Regions from separate parts of the Vibrio breoganii genome, predicted to be linked through region 1. Evidence: predicted binding sites of a transcription regulator. Region 1 holds the regulator's gene; each other region holds the start of a gene.
The links. The regulator PurR, encoded in region 1, represses purine synthesis genes. The targets are predictions, from matches to a motif close to TNANGNAAACGTTTNCNTNA.
Positions count from the first base shown of each region.

Region 2: a site for PurR is predicted at 2,304-2,323, ahead of purE (5-(carboxyamino)imidazole ribonucleotide mutase). Genes of this name have one in related genera too.
Region 3: a site for PurR is predicted at 2,536-2,555, ahead of OCU35_RS07225 (phosphoribosylaminoimidazolesuccinocarboxamide synthase). Genes of this name have one in related genera too.

Region 1 is NZ_AP024864.1:1,070,878-1,076,277, forward strand. Features, by position in the region: gene OCU35_RS05075 (DUF3833 domain-containing protein) at 1-26, shown strand, start outside; gene OCU35_RS05080 (alpha/beta fold hydrolase) at 142-966, shown strand; gene OCU35_RS05085 (DUF7577 domain-containing protein) at 997-1,311, opposite strand; gene OCU35_RS05090 (TVP38/TMEM64 family protein) at 1,324-2,010, opposite strand; gene purR (HTH-type transcriptional repressor PurR) at 2,843-3,859, opposite strand; gene torD (molecular chaperone TorD) at 4,011-4,658, opposite strand; gene elyC (envelope biogenesis factor ElyC) at 4,747-5,400, opposite strand, start outside.
Region 2 is NZ_AP024864.1:2,804,390-2,809,789, reverse strand. Features, by position in the region: gene OCU35_RS13080 (DNA topoisomerase family protein) at 1-552, shown strand, start outside; gene OCU35_RS13075 (5-(carboxyamino)imidazole ribonucleotide synthase) at 627-1,742, opposite strand; gene purE (5-(carboxyamino)imidazole ribonucleotide mutase) at 1,747-2,232, opposite strand; gene OCU35_RS13065 (L-threonylcarbamoyladenylate synthase) at 2,417-2,974, shown strand; gene hemF (oxygen-dependent coproporphyrinogen oxidase) at 2,978-3,883, shown strand; gene aroE (shikimate dehydrogenase) at 3,987-4,820, shown strand; gene OCU35_RS13050 (DUF1488 family protein) at 4,821-5,084, shown strand; gene OCU35_RS13045 (gamma carbonic anhydrase family protein) at 5,077-5,400, opposite strand, start outside.
Region 3 is NZ_AP024864.1:1,544,204-1,549,603, forward strand. Features, by position in the region: gene ydiJ (D-2-hydroxyglutarate dehydrogenase YdiJ) at 1-735, opposite strand, end outside; gene OCU35_RS07210 (DUF2786 domain-containing protein) at 928-1,611, shown strand; gene OCU35_RS07215 (hypothetical protein) at 1,785-1,976, shown strand; gene OCU35_RS07220 (hypothetical protein) at 2,108-2,482, shown strand; gene OCU35_RS07225 (phosphoribosylaminoimidazolesuccinocarboxamide synthase) at 2,622-3,725, shown strand; gene OCU35_RS07230 (YjiH family protein) at 4,033-5,400, shown strand, end outside.

The DNA.
Region 1 (5,400 bases):
CGCTCTTTTTCCAACGTAATGATTAGGCCTAACTTGTGCAGCAGATCACCGTTTGTTACAAATTGCGCCGGCTGATGCGCCAGTGTTGTGATTGATTATGATACTATTGAGCCACTATAGGCTTTATTTACAAAGTGATTAATGACTGCAATAGCTGAATCTAACCCACTCTTATTTCATAAAACTTACCATCATCCTGACTCTAAGGAATGGGTGGTGTTTGTGCATGGTGCAGGTGGCAGTTCTTCTATTTGGTTTAAGCAAATCAAAGCCTACAAAGAGCACTTCAACATTCTGCTTATTGACCTTCGTGGTCATGGCAAATCCAATACCCTATTTCAAGACATCATTAGCAAACGCTACACCTTCGAGACCGTGACTAAAGACATTGTAAATGTCTTGGATCATTTGAAGATTAAGTCAGCACACTTTGTTGGTATGTCACTCGGGACCATTATTGTGCGTACCTTGGCGGAGATGGCGTCAGAGCGCGTTAAGTCTATGGTGTTGGGGGGCGCGGTAACACGCTTTGATACCCGTTCACAGATTTTGGTAAAACTAGGGGGCTTGTTTAAGAACATCATCCCTTATATGTGGCTATATAGCCTGTTTGCCTGGATCGTGATGCCACAGAAAGGTCAGGTTGAGTCTCGTTTAATGTTCGTTCGTGAAGCGAGAAAGTTATGCCAAAAAGAGTTTAAACGTTGGTTTAAGCTAGCGGCTGACGTTAACCCGGTTATGCGCTATTTCAAAGACAAAGAACTCGATATTCCAACACTCTATTTGATGGGCGATAAGGACTACATGTTCATTAAGCCAGTTAAAGAGATGGTGTCTGTTCATCAAAACAGCCAATTGGTTGAGATTGAGGACTGCGGCCATGTGTGCAATGTGGAGCGCCCTCAAGAGTTTAATCAGAAGTCTATTGCCTTTATCCAATCTATGGTTAACACCAAACCAGCATAGGTGTGTTGATTTGAGTTAGTTACTACCTAGCTAACTCATAGAACTGCCACACTGCCAACACAAGGCAAATTGCCCTTCGTTGACTTCTCCACATTCAGCGCAGCGCCACTCGCTATTTTTTGAATGACTTCCCTTACGCTCAAACTCGGCAATCACTTCTTTCGCTTGTTCTTGCTTATGATGGTCAATTAGCCAAAGATAGGGCAGGCTAGAATCGTCCATTGGAAGCTCGCCTTGCAGGCCAAACATACCCTCACCACGCACTTCAACCTGAATGTTGTGACTAAGCAAAAGCTCACAAAGTATGTGAGCTTGTGGGGGATTTTGCGCGACAAATAGTTTCATTGTATTCCTCAGTTATGCCGTGCTTGAGCCGTTCTGCGGACGGATTTTGCCCATAACCCATTTAGCTATCAGCGGGAATAGCCCTAACAATGCGAATGAAGCTAATACGGTGGGTGAAACGATACCTGACAAGCTATCTATCTCTGCTAATTGTGTACCCGCATTCAGATACACCATAGTCCCTGCAAGCATGCCTAACTGGCTGAATACATAAAACTTAGCGATAGAAATGGGAGTGAGTCCCATAAGCAAGTTGATCAAGAAGAATGGGAACACAGGGATAAGACGCAAAGAGAATAGATAGAACGCACCGTCTTTTTCGACCCCTTTGTTGATGGTCTCTAATTTCGAGCCAAACTTCGCTTGAACCCAATCGCGCAGTAAGTAACGACTACTCAAAAACGCCAAGGTAGCGCCAATGGTGCTAGCAAAAGATACCAACAATAAGCTACTCCAAAAGCCAAACAGGGCGGCACCTAACAGCGTCACCACGGCAGCGCCAGGAATAGAAAAGGCGGTAATGAACACATAACCAATAAAATACAGAGCAGCAGAAAGCACGAAGTTTTCTTCGATTTGAGCGTTCAATGCCAGTTGTTGTGCTTTGGCATTTTCTAGGGTCAGATATTGACCAAAATTCGCACCAAGTAACACGATAGCAACCACTAAAATTAGCCCGATTATCAATTTCTTATTCATGATTCTGCCCTTATCATCCTGAGTAAGTATAGAGACACGACGAGCAATAAAAAACTTTCAAATTAATTATTTTAAGGTGAGAAGGTGGTGCTTGTATTAAGTCGTGTGCGTATGCTCGTTGCTCGCGAGTGAATTTGACCATCGATCTTCCCGTCGTTCCCGAGTGCTTTTATCGGGAACCTGAAGAGTTCCGGAGGTAGCAGACCCTCGATAGGAGCGCTCGAGGGTGACGTGTTTGGTTACTGTAGGGTGCTCTGTTTTGACACTGAGCGTACTCAAATTACAGTACAAACGCACCATCCAAACCCCTCGTCGTTCCCGATCGCTTCTATCGGAAACCTGAAGAGTTCCGCAGAGAGTAGACCCTCGATAGAAGCACTCGAGGGTGACGTGTTTGGGGGTTCTGAGTGCTTTGTTTTGATACTGAGCGGACTCAAATGACAGCACAAACGCACCATCCAAAACACACCGTCGTTCCCGAGCCTTTTATCGGGAACCTGAAGAACTACCGATGTAGTAGACCCTCGATAGAAGCTCTCGAGGGTGACGTGTTTTGGGGCTTTGGTGTGTTCTGTAGGGTGGGCTTTGGGCGAGCAGTTTAATACTGAGCTGACTCAAATTACAGAGTAAAAATACAACCTCAAACCCCGCTCGTCGTTCCCGAATGCTTTTATCGGGAACCTGAAGAGTTCCGGAGGTAGTAGACTCTCGATAGAAGCACTCGAGGGTGACGGGTTTGGAAGTTCAAGGATGACTTTTGTTATTGGTAAGGATTTAACTTAGCAAACAAAAACGGCAGCCCTAGGGCTGCCGTTCTTAAATATTCTACAACTTATCCAGCATTAAGATTACGCACACTCGCGCGTTCAATCAGCTCTGGGTGCATTTCAAAGACACGGCGGTCGTGATCTTTATCCTTGATACGCTCAAGAAGGATCTCAAATGCAGTCTTGCCCACACGACGCTTAGGTTGGTGAACCGTAGTCAGTGGAGGTGCAAAGTAGGCTGCAAGGTCGATATTGTCGTAGCCAATGATCGAAATATCTTCAGGAACCAATAGACCATGCTGTCTTAGGCGACTGATCAAGCCTAGTGCCATGATGTCGTTAAAACAGAACACAGCAGTAGGGCGCTGCTCTTCTGGAATAGCAAACAGCTTGTCGGCAGTTTCAACGGCTGTATCACACTCGAAGTTGCCTTCGAAAATACGTTTCTCGTCAAAATCGATGTTCGCTTCTTTTAGAGCACGCTTATAACCGGAAATACGCTCGATGCACGCCAGTTTCTCAGCTTGACCTGTCAGACAAGCAATTCGCTTATGACCATTTTCGACAAGGTATTTAGTTGCTAGATAGCCACCTTCTTCTGAGTTATCGATGATCTTATCTGCAGAAGATGATTCTGGGCCCCAGTCCATAACTACTTTCGGAATACCAGGGTGAGAATCTAGCATGCCACGCAGCTCTTCAGTCAGGTCTGAACACATAACCAAAATACCGTCGACACGCTTCTCTGCAAGCATGCGGATGTAGTCACGCTGCTTCTCATATAACCCACCAGTGTTACATAGGATAAGGGTATAGCCTTGGCGGTAACAGTAGCTTTCTACGCCGTCGACCACTTCTGCAAAGAATGGGTTCGTCGACTGAGTTACCAACATGCCAATGGTGCGAGTGGTGTTACATTTAAGACTACGAGCTACAGCACTTGGTGCATAGTTAAGCTCTTTTACTGCGTCCATTACACGTTCTTGCGTTGCTTCTGCAACAAAACGAGTTTTGTTAATCACGTGGGAAACAGTGGTAGTGGACACACCAGCTAGCTTTGCGACGTCTTTAATGGTTGCCATGCTATACCTTGTAAAGAAAACCGAGGGTTATTGAAAATGGAATGTTAGGAAGAGGTTAGCACTCTTGGCCTATACTGCAAACGATTGCGCCGGGCAGTCTAGCCATAAATGCAAGTGCTGACAATGCATTTATGGCCATAATGTGAATCTATTACTCATTGCCCAGATAGCGGCAATCTAATTCACAGAAGTTAACGAGCAATTCGGCGACGGAAGAATAAAAACCAAACTCATCATATTGAGTGCAGTTTTCAGAAAATTGCGGTATCCAAGAAAGGATATGCTCTTCTATTAACGCCTTTTGTTCAGCTAGTGCTTGCTCAAGGTGAGACTCTTGCTCTAGCTCATTGGAGCGAATAATTAGGTTACCAAGGAAGTCCAATTCTAAGGCGAGATGATCGGCAGGTTCGTTGAAGTTCTTATCCACTTCAATGCCTTTATCCAGCATTAGCTGCGCCATAGCTTGAGCAGGCTTGCCATTGAGCAGTTTACTGTCATCCAGATAGATAGAGGCGTAAGGCAGTGCAGCATACTTATCTGACGTTAAGAATAAGTCACAAAAATCTGCAGCGAGTTCCAGCTGAGCATCTTCTCTATCTTGAAGGCGGTTGAGCGCGTCAACAACGCGTTCTACAGACTTAACCAGTTCTTCATTTTCGGCCAGCCCACCTAGAAATCCACGTACTTCAGCAGATTGATAGGCCTTCAAGTCTTCTTCTGTCAGTTCTTTAGAGAACAGGCTTGAAAACCACCAGTAGATTTCAGCGCGTTGTTCGTTGAACTGTTTTAGTTCTTGCATAGATAAATCCGTTTCTTTGACACAAATGAAAAGGCTATCTGTATAGATAGCCTTATCGTGTTAAATAGTAACTTAAATTATGAATCAGTTAGTTGGAGCTGACAAGATCTCGTATCTTCTGCCACCAAATTCCCATGGTTTCATGCCAATAGCGCTCAGTTTGCTCGAGATAACGAGCCTGAGGCGTGTATTTGACCCAGGCTTGATTGATATTCGACTGTGCCAAGTAATTAGTAGGTGCAGGCAACGGCTCAAGACCGGCGCTATGGAACTCTCCTAAGGCTCGGTGCATGTGGCTAGCCGAAGTCACAAGGGCTAGGCTCTTTTGACCCACAAATCCTGCGGCTTGCCTTGCTTCTTCCCAGGTATCTTGAGCGGTCTCTAATAGAATGATGTCAGATTTTGCTACGCCCAATGCTAAAGCGACCGTTGCCATCATGCGCGCTTGGCTCATTTCTGAGCCTCCGTCGTAGCCAGACAAAATAAGTTTTGCGCCAGGGTACATACGCAAAATACGAATGCCTTCGCTCAGGCGCATCAACGCCGTTCGGCTTAACTCTGAAGTGGGCGGAATCTCAGCGTCAACCACATGCCCACTGCCAAGGACCATGACATAATCTAGGCTCTCTGATGGTGGTAAAAAGGCGGTGTATTTTCGTTCTAAAGGCTTAAGAAGAGAGGTTGAGACTGGCTGGAATGAAATAGTAAAGATCGATATCAGTGAGATAAAGATGAAAATACA
Region 2 (5,400 bases), 1.1 Mb from region 1:
AATAAGATCAACAACCAACTGTTCTCTTCTGAAGGGCATGCTCTAGAACAGCACTGCCCAAACTGCGCTAGCCCTTTGCAGATGCGCCATGGTAAACATGGTGCCTTTCTTGGTTGTACTCAATATCCTGCGTGTGACTATATTAAGCCTTTGCATCAAGCGTCAGGGCAGATATTAAAACCGCTTGGTGTGCCTTGTCCTGATTGTGGCGATGAGCTTGTGTTAAGACAAGGTCGCTATGGCATGTTTATTGGCTGCTCGAGTTATCCAGAGTGTCACTATATTGGCAGTATGGATGAGCCCGAAGACCACAGTGTTGAATCGTTTTCTTGCCCAGAGTGCAATAAAGGGCACTTGATAGAGAGAAAGTCGCGTTTTGGAAAGGCATTCTATGCCTGCGACCAATACCCTAAGTGCCAATTCTCTATTAACAATGAACCCAAACAAGGGACATGCCAAGAGTGCGGCTTCAAGTTGCTGGTGGTTAAGAAGAGCGGTGAGAAAAGTAGTCTGCTGTGCGCAAGTCGCAAGTGCCAAGCTAAACAGCAATAGAGTCGGCCACAATAAACTAAGAAACAATAAAAAAGGAGGCGTTAGCCTCCTTAGTTTTTTAAGCTCTGTTCAGATTATTTCCGATGCAGTGCTGGAAAGGCATCGGCGTCAAGCCACTGAGCAATAGATTGCAGCTGTTGCTCTAAGTCTGCTTGGTCATTACCACACACGTTAATGTGTCCCATCTTACGACCAGGACGCTTTTCTTTGCCATACCAATGAATGTGAGCTTGGCTCATGCTGAGCAACTCTTCGGCAAGCGTATCTTCACCTAGAATGTTTATCATTGCAGTAGGGCGAAGTGCCTTAGTGCTTCCTAAGGGAAGACCACATACCGCGCGCATATGGTTTTCAAACTGGCAAGTCTCAGCACCTTGTTGTGTCCAGTGGCCAGAGTTGTGAACGCGTGGTGCGATCTCATTGACCATCAATTGACCTTGAACGTCAAAAAACTCTAGTGCCAACACGCCAACATAATCTAGGCATTCCGCTACAGCAGTAAACATCTGTTTTGCTTGAGCTTGAAGCTCTGGCTCGTCGATGGCCGTAGAAAGGCTCAATACACCATCGGTGTGCACATTCTCAGCGAGCGGGTATACCGCAATCTCACCATGCTTGTTTCTAGCACCGATCAGCGATACTTCACGATCAAACCCAACAAACTCTTCAGCAATAATGGCTTGCGCTTCAGAAGAGGCAATGCACTCCTCCATTTCAGCCCATACCGCATCTGCCGTCGAACGGTCTTTTAAACGCCATTGGCCCTTTCCATCGTATCCACCTAGCGTGCTCTTAAGCACCATAGGCAAACCAACGTAGTCGATAGCGCTTTCAAAGTCTTGGCGGGTGCGAATAAGAGAGTACTTAGCATTGGCTACGTCAGCTTTATCAAGCAGCGCTTTTTCGATGCGGCGATCGCCACCGGTTTTAATGGCTTCTGCACTTGGCAGTAATTTTCCACTGGCCTGGCAAGCATCCAGTACTGGGTGTGGAACATGCTCAAACTCTGCCGTGATGACATCAGCTTGTTCGATAGCGGCTTGTAACCCGCTACCTAACTTAGTTTGAGTGATAGGTTCAACAATAGATTCGCTATTGACATCAAAAGCAATGGTTTTGATATTCAGTGGAGCGGCAGCCAGCGCCATCATGCGAGCTAACTGTCCGGCACCTAAAACTAAAACTTGCACGGTATTAATCCTCCGCTGGGTTCGGATTAGCAAGTACTGTATCGGTTTGTTCCTTGCGGAAAGCTTCTACTTTTGCCATTACTTCAGGAACGTGAGTACCAATGATCTGTGCTGCTAGAATGCCTGAGTTTGCTGCACCCGCTTCACCGATAGCCAGTGTACCTACTGCAATGCCTTTTGGCATTTGAACGATAGATAGCAAAGAGTCCATGCCTTTTAGGGCACGAGATTGAACAGGAACACCGAGAACAGGAAGGCTAGTAAATGCTGCACACATACCAGGAAGGTGAGCTGCACCGCCTGCGCCTGCAATAATGACTTTAATGCCGCGATCTTTTGCGCTATTTGCATAGTCCGCTAGTAGTTGTGGAGTACGGTGAGCTGAAACTACTTTAGTTTCGTAGCTAACACCGAATTGGTCGAGCATCTCAGCGGCTAACTTCATCGTTGGCCAATCTGACTTAGAACCCATGATAATACCGACTTGCATGTTACGACTCCTAATTTAACTAGTTGAGCTTTGAATACCAATTTTGCGCGCATTATACGGTTATTTTTTGAATAGGAAAACGTTTGCGTCGGTTTGTTTTGCCGATTTACAGGAAATGCTTACCAGCTAGGAATAGAATTTGTAAACTAAGTAGAAAGATAGTGTAGAAAAGGACACTCAAGGAATGATGGTAATTGATCAAGCAGTTGATGCTCTGAAGCAAGGAAAGGTAATTGCATACCCCACAGAGGCTGTATTTGGAGTCGGATGCGATCCAGACGATGAGAAAGCGCTAGAAGCACTTATCGAACTAAAGCAAAGAGACCCAAGCAAGGGACTCATCCTGATTGCAGCAAGCTTTGATCAGTTGTTGCCCTACGTTGATGTAAGTGCGTTATCTACAGAGCAATTAGATACGGTATTTAAAAGCTGGCCGGGACCTGTGACTTGGGTGATGCCCATCAGCAAAAAAGTCCATGAATTGGTTCATGGGCAGTTTGATAGTGTTGCAGTAAGAGTCACTGACCATGAGATGGTGCAGCAGCTTTGCTTAGAATTTGGTAAGCCGATTACCTCTACAAGCGCCAACCTATCCGGTTTGCCACCTTGTCTGACTGCTGATGAGGTTGAAAGCCAGTTAGGGTCTGAGGATGTGTTCATCTTGCAAGGCGCTGTGGGCAACCGAAATAAACCCTCAGAGATAAAAGACGCACGATCTCTACAAGTATTAAGACAAGGATAAATGATGGCACAGGTCGACAAGGAAGCGGTAAAGCGCTTTCTACTACAGCTACAAGATACTATTTGTGCTGAACTGGAAGCTGCGGATGGAGAGGCCACCTTTATAGAGGATGCATGGACTCGAGAACAAGGCGGAGGCGGTCGTACGCGCGTTCTAAAAGGCGGAGCGACTATTGAGCAAGGCGGAGTGAACTTCTCGCATGTCTTTGGCGATAAAATGCCAGGCTCAGCCACCGCACATCGACCAGAGCTCGCTGGACGCAAGTTTGAAGCCATGGGTGTTTCTCTGGTTATTCATCCCAACAATCCATTTATTCCCACCTCCCATGCCAATGTGCGCTTCTTTATAGCAGAGAAAGAGGGAAGCGAACCTATCTGGTGGTTTGGTGGCGGGTTCGATTTAACGCCTTTCTATCCCTTTGAAGAAGACTGTCAGCACTGGCATGACACAGCAAAGCAGTTATGCGCCCCCTTCGGTGATGATGTTTATGCTGAGCATAAAAAATGGTGTGATGATTACTTCTTCTTGCCTCATCGCAATGAAACACGTGGTGTAGGAGGCTTGTTCTTTGACGATCTCAATCAGTGGGGCTTTGAAAAAAGCTTTGCTTATATGCGTGCGGTTGGAGAAGGCTTCACTAAAGGCTACTTGCCTATTGTAGAGAAGCGAAAAGAGACGCCATTTACAGACCAGCATCGCCAATTCCAATTGTATCGACGTGGTCGATATGTAGAGTTCAACCTCGTCTATGACAGAGGCACCCTGTTCGGTTTACAGAGTAAGGGAAGAACGGAGTCTATCTTGATGTCTATGCCACCATTAGCACGATGGGAGTATAACTATCAGGTAGAAGAGGGTTCGCATGAAGCTCTGCTGTATAACGAGTACTTATCACCAAGAGAGTGGTAGTGCTTTTTCTTCGCCGTTATCAGTGATAGGTTCATAGTCAGTCGTTTTAATCAGTCGTTTTAATCAGTCGTTTTAATCAGTAGTAATTCAATCAGGTAGGAAGATGAATCAGTCAATTGATCAGTATGTTGTTTTTGGGAATCCTATAAAGCAGAGTAAATCTCCCTTTATTCATACCTTGTTCGCGAGACAGACTAACCAAAGCATCCACTATGCAACTCAATATGCTGAGGTTGGAGAGTTTACCCAGGCCGCTAAGACCTTTTTTACTGAAGGCGGTAAAGGATGCAATGTAACAGCACCCTTTAAGCATGATGCCTACGAACTGGCAGATCGATTAACTGAACGAGCGCAATTAGCCGGTGCGGTAAATACACTGAAGAAGCTAGATGATGGCGAGATTATTGGAGATAACACTGATGGTGAAGGCCTTGTGCAAGACCTGCTTCAATATCAAGTGGTGCTCAAGGATGCTCGTATTCTGATTATTGGTGCTGGTGGTGCAGTAAGAGGTGTGCTTAAGCCACTGCTTGATCAAAAGCCTGCACAGCTCGTCATCGCAAATAGAACCTATAGCAAGGCTCAGTCTTTGGTGGAGCAATTCAAAGAGCACGGTCCTATTGAGGCGTTGCCGATTGAAGAGGTAGAAGGAAGCTTTGATGTTGTCATCAATTCTACGTCTGCAGGCTTAACCAAAGAATTGCCAAAGATTTCCGCCACGATATTTTCGCCTCAAACAGTAAGCTATGACATGGTTTATGGCTCTGGCACTACAGTGTTTAATCAGTGGGCTAGGGATAATGGTGCAGCCAAGGCTTATGACGGGCTGGGAATGCTAGTTGGACAAGCAGCTGAAAGCTTTATGTTGTGGAGAGGTATTCGCCCAGGTGCGAAACAAGTGCTGCGTGAACTTCGTAAAAATCTAGAGGGCTCGTAATTGAATCAATCAATAATCTTTACTGATCAGCAAAGCTGGGACGGGAATAGGAAAGTAGTGGTATTTGTAGGTCAGCAATCTGGGAACCTGATTGAGTGCCTAGTCTCTGCCCATTACTTGGAAAACCTCTCTCAACTGCAAATTGATGATGAGGTGATGGCCTTAAAGGTATTCTCTGAATATCGCTTTGATCTGGAAGACCTAGCGGAAGAGCTGATCGAAGCGGAAGAGTTCAATCAGCTCGGGCAAATAGAAATCAATTAATGTCGTGCACTTCGTTCAGGTAGTCATTTTTGTTCTGTACGTAGTTATCAGCGGATTTAGAAAGAAAGGCGGCTTCTTGTTCTGTTAGGGGTCTCACCTGTTTTACAGGGCGCCCTACATAAAGGTAGCCACTTTCTAATGTCTTATTCGGAGGCACTAAGCTTCCTGCTCCAATAAACACATCGCTCTCTATTATTGCGCCATCAAGGATGGTGGTGCTCATACCGACCAAGACCCTATCTTTAATAGTGCACCCGTGTAGCATCACCAAATGCCCAATAGTCACCTCATCACCAATGATAAGAGGGTACCCCTC
Region 3 (5,400 bases), 470 kb from region 1:
GTCATCTTGTAGCGAATTTTTTAAGTCGTAGCCCGTTAGAAAGCGGTTTAACGGTGGGAAGCGTTCTTCAATAGCAGCGCGATGCTCTCGACAGATCCTTTGGGTTTCATTTACAGCAGCTTCAGCGAAGGTGCTCTCTTTAACACTCTTCCATTGCTCGGTATCCAGTACTGAACCATCAGCCAAAACAGCGGTGAGCCCCAGTACATGATCGGAGGTTTTTCCGTAGCGTAATGAACCTTGTCCTGAGGCGTCGGTATTTATCATGCCACCAACGGTAGCGCGGTTGCTGGTAGAAAGTTCTGGAGAGAAGAAAAAGCCGTGCGGTCTAACAAGGTCGTTCAGCTTATCTTTGACCATGCCTGTTTCTACAATTACCCACCCTTCTTCTACATTGATTTCAATCAGTTGATTCAAATGCCTAGAAAGGTCTACCACAATATCTTCAGTTAAGGACTGACCGTTTGTACCCGTACCGCCGCCACGAGGAGAAAATCGAACAGTATGAAAGTCAGGCTCATTACCAAGCTGTGCTAGCAACTCGACATCATGCTGGGTTTTAGGGTGTACTACCGCTTGTGGCAGTTGTTGATAAACGCTGTTGTCAGTAGCAACAGCTAACCTGCTAGCATACTGAGTTTCGATATCACCCTGAAAGCCTTTTTGTTGCAGCTCAGATAGATAGCGTTCGACAATTGAATTGATAGAAGAGTCTTGGTTGAGTCTTGGTAACATATTGCTTCCTGCGATAATCACGCTCTACTCCATTGTGCTCGGCATGATCTTTAGTAATTCGTTCGATTTTCTAACACTTTACATGATTTATTCCTGCATAAAAACCACTTGAGACTATGGTCACAAATTGGGCTTTCAGAGTCGTTAAAAAAGGAGTAAAATGTGTCCCCCTTTTGGCAGTACCGAGAAAGCATGAACAAGCAAAAAGCGTTGAAAAAAATAGCAAAGTGTCTTGAGTTGGGAAATTCAGCCAATGTTAATGAGGCGGCTAATGCCATCAAGATGGCACACAACCTTATGCTCAAATACGGTCTTGAAAAAGACGATATTGAGTTCATCAAAATGGGTAAAACCCAATCCTCTCATCTGCTTCCTGCAAACGTAGGCAGTAATATTCTACGAATCATACGTGGGATTAATACCAGATTTGGTGTTGAAGCTGTGCTACTTAACCACAAAGGTCTAAAACGAGTAGAGTTCATCGGCGAGGCTGATCGCGCTATATTCGCGGCATTTGCATTCGATGTCGTTTATCGAGAGATGAATGAACATACGGGTAAATTCAGAAACAGCTTTGCAGGTTCTGGCACTCCTGCTTCTGAGGTGACCAAGCGCGTAAACTCATTTTTATCCGGTTGGATAGAAGGCGCTCTAGAAAAACTGCCTCTTATCGCTCCCGATGACGAATCAGATAAAAAGATTAAAAACTATATCGATAAAGAATTTAAGAATATCGATCGTGAAACCTTTAAAAAGCAACTTCAAGAAGCAATGAAGAATCTCACTGCTGACTACGAAGTGGGACTAAAGAAAGGTAGAACCCTGTCGGTAAGTCGTCCGGTAGAAGGGGCGCAAGCAAAAAAATTGCTTAAATAGACGCTCAATAACAACTAAATGTTACGAAATTAAACAAATATTTAACATTTATGCTTTCGTAGTGTAATATTAGGTACCTAACCTTGTAGCGAGGATCGAAATAACGATGCTAGCTTGTCTCGAAATTAAACAAGGTAGTATCACATGCAAATACTTATGGAGTAATTAACGGTATGCAAAAAACCTTCTCACATTGCGATTGGTGTAAAAAATTAGCCTTTGTCGAAAAACTGACTTACATGGACGGCTTCGTCAACTCTAGCTGTGGCTCCTGTAAGCAAACCGCGCTAATCGATGTGAAACGCTACAATCATGAAGAACGAGTCACTCCGCAAAAAGAATCTCTAAGCGGACACAGAGCTTAAGCTCCTCAAGCAAGATCAACGACCCAGCCTAGCGCTGGGTTTTTTTATGCACAAATTTTAATTGTTGAGCTTGATCTTTAACCGAATCAGTATTACTGTTTATTCATACAGTATGTATGGAGATACAGTAAATGCACTTTCAAAACCTGAATAACAGCAATACTTTAAGTCTTACACCTAGCGCTTATCAGCCTTGTAACCTCGAGCGATTGGCTAAAGCATCCTCTGCCCGTAAGTGGATTCTGTTTACAGCGCAGACCCATTTGCCTGAACTTAAAGACCTTCAAACATACAGTGTAGATTGCGAAAAAATTATTCAGTTAAAGCCTTCGAACAAAAGCAACGAGATGGAAGTTGTCATCAAAGCCATCACCTCAGGTAACGCGAGTGCCGTCGTTGCTAGTGGTAACATTGACGCTGTCGCTCAGAAACAATTACAGCAATTAGGTAAAGATCATGATTGTGATGTGTTTTTCTCAACGTCAAATACTCAATACCTTCACTAAGTTAACAATAATTTAAGATACCAAAGGGGAAATCTCCCCTTTGCAAATACCTTAGGCGCAATCGTTTGCTTTTCTATTGGAATAGTGAAAATGATCTGTGTATTATTCGCATCAGTATTTGCCCTATTAGGTATAAATTATGAATCTTGCTGACCAAGTATTAGACGTTAACGATGACCTGCCTATCCGCACGGACAAGCCTGTTCACAGTGGTAAGGTGCGTTCTGTATATTGGCTAACTGATGAAGATAGCCGTCGCTTAATCAAAGAAAAAAACTATGATGTGTCTGATGATGCACCTTTGGCTATCATGGTTATTAGCGATCGTATCTCAGCATTTGATTGTATTTGGCATGGTGAAGAGAACCTAAAAGGTGTTCCTGGTAAGGGCGCAGCTTTGAACGCAATTTCAAATCACTGGTTCAAGCTGTTTAAAGACAATGGCCTAGCAGATAGCCACATTCTCGATATCCCCCACCCCCTAGTTTGGATTGTACAAAAAGCTAAACCGGTGATGGTTGAAGCCATTTGCAGAAAATACATCACAGGCTCTATGTGGCGTGCTTATGAGAAAGGCGAACGTAATTTCTGTGGTATTGATTTACCTGAAAGCCTAATTAAAGATGGCTTGTTACAAGACCTACTGATTACTCCATCGACTAAAGGCATTTTAAAGGGCATACCTAATGTTCCTGAAGTTGATGACGTCAATATCACACGCCAAGATCTGCTGGACAACTATGCCTCGTTCAACTTCCTAGCTAAAGAAGATGTCGATCAATACGAAGTGCTACTCAAAGAAGGCTTCAACGTTATCGACAACGAACTTGCCAAGATTGGACAGATCTTTGTCGACACCAAATTTGAGTTTGGTTACGTAACGGATAGCAAAGGAAATGAAAAGCTTATCTACATGGATGAAGTAGGTACGCCTGATTCTTCTCGTATTTGGGATGAGCAAGCTTATAAGAATGGTGAAGTTGTGGAAAACTCTAAAGAAGGTTTCCGTCAGTTTTTGCTTAACCACTTCCCAGATCCAGATATCCTCTTAAACAAAGACCGCATGAACGAGCGTGAAGCATTGGCAAACGATAATGAACTGCCACTTTCAGCGATGATGGATCTATCAAAAACGTATACCAATATTGCCGAAAAGATCACAGGCAATGCCATCAAACTAAGCTCCAATCCAAAGTCTGAGATTGTTGAAATCTTAAGCAAAGAATATGGCTTGATTGATTAGAAGTTGCATTTTTATGGCTTTGTCATAAACAATAAACAGAGACCCTCAGTAATTAGATACTAATTATTGAGGGTCTTTTTATTTACCATTAGAACACCAAAACCAACCCATCAAACAAACATAACCAAAACCAAGCCGAAACACTCCAGTAACACCACAGACACAACCAACATCTAGTGACTTTAAATTCAGTTAAAATGCATATTTATATAAATAATTTCTTGCGCACTTAACCTTACTGTGTAGAATCGCAACCAACGTTTTAAGATTCACATTAAGTGAATAAATAGTCATCATGAGGTTGTAGATGAGCGATATTTTAGTAGCGAACAATACGGTTAATAACAAAAGAAACGTATTGATGTTTGCTATCCCTTCCCTATTGGGTTTGTTTTTCTTTTTGGCACCGCTGAACGTAGCGGATAGCTTCACTTTCCCGTTGGCATTGATGGCGAAAGGTGTGAAGAGTGTACTTGGAGATGCCATTTTACCTACTGTTACCGCAGTAATTTGCTTCTCCGCTTTTGCCACTTTAGTTGCGAACGTCCTTAAGCCTAACTTTATTGTCCAATCAACTCTGCTCAGCCGCCTTTTTGTTCTTTCTCCGTCTTGGGTTGCAGTAAGAGTGCTAGGCGCTTTGTTCACGCTAGCTGCACTGCATCAAGTTGGTCCTGAGTTAATATGGAATGGTAATACTGGTGGATTGGTATTGCATGATCTCCTGCCCTCATTATTTGTTACCTTCTTTTTTGCAGGCTTGCTACTACCGCTATTGTTAAACTTTGGTTTACTTGAACTTCTTGGCACTCTACTAAGTAAAGTCATGCGCCCGGTGTTCCGTCTTCCTGGTAGAGCGGCTATCGACTGCATTTCTTCTTGGCTTGGTGACGGCACCGTGGGCGTTCTTCTTACGAGCAAACAGTATGAGCAGAAAAAATACACTACTCGTGAAGCTGCCGTTGTCGCAACTATGTTCTCACCTGTTGGTATCTCTTTCTCACTGGTTGTGCTGACACAAGTAGGCTTGGAAAATTACTTTGTGCCTTTTTATGCCACTATCTGTTTGTCAGGTGTGGTAGCGGCAATGATTATTCAGTTCTTGCCACCACTGAGCTACAAAAAAGATACCTATATTGATGGCACTGAGCCAAACAGCAATGATGAACTAATCCCTGAAGGACAATCTGCGGTTAAGTTTGGTTACCAACTCGCTCTTGAAAGAGCGAGTAAAGTGAAGAGCTTATCGTCAGTGGCAAAAGAGGGATTACACAGCGCACTGGATATGATGTTTGGCGTTTTACCTGTGGTTATGGCTGTCGGTACTGTAGGTTTGATCATTGCAGAAGCCACTCCGATATTCACTTGGTTGGGTGCTCCTTTTGTACCAGTATTGGAAATGCTAAACCTTCCTGAAGCAACAGCCGCTGCGGAAACGGTTCTAGTGGGTTTCACCGATATGTATGTCCCTTCGATTATTGCGGCTTCTAGCATTGACAGCGACCTTACAAAGTTTGTCATTGCTGCGCTATCTATCACACAGTTAATTTTCATGTCAGAAACCGGCTCTGTGATTCTATCAAGTAAGATTCCGGTAAATGTATTCGAACTAATGGCCATTTTTGTGTTGAGAACACTAATCACACTACCGATTATTGCCTTGTGCGGGCACCTTATT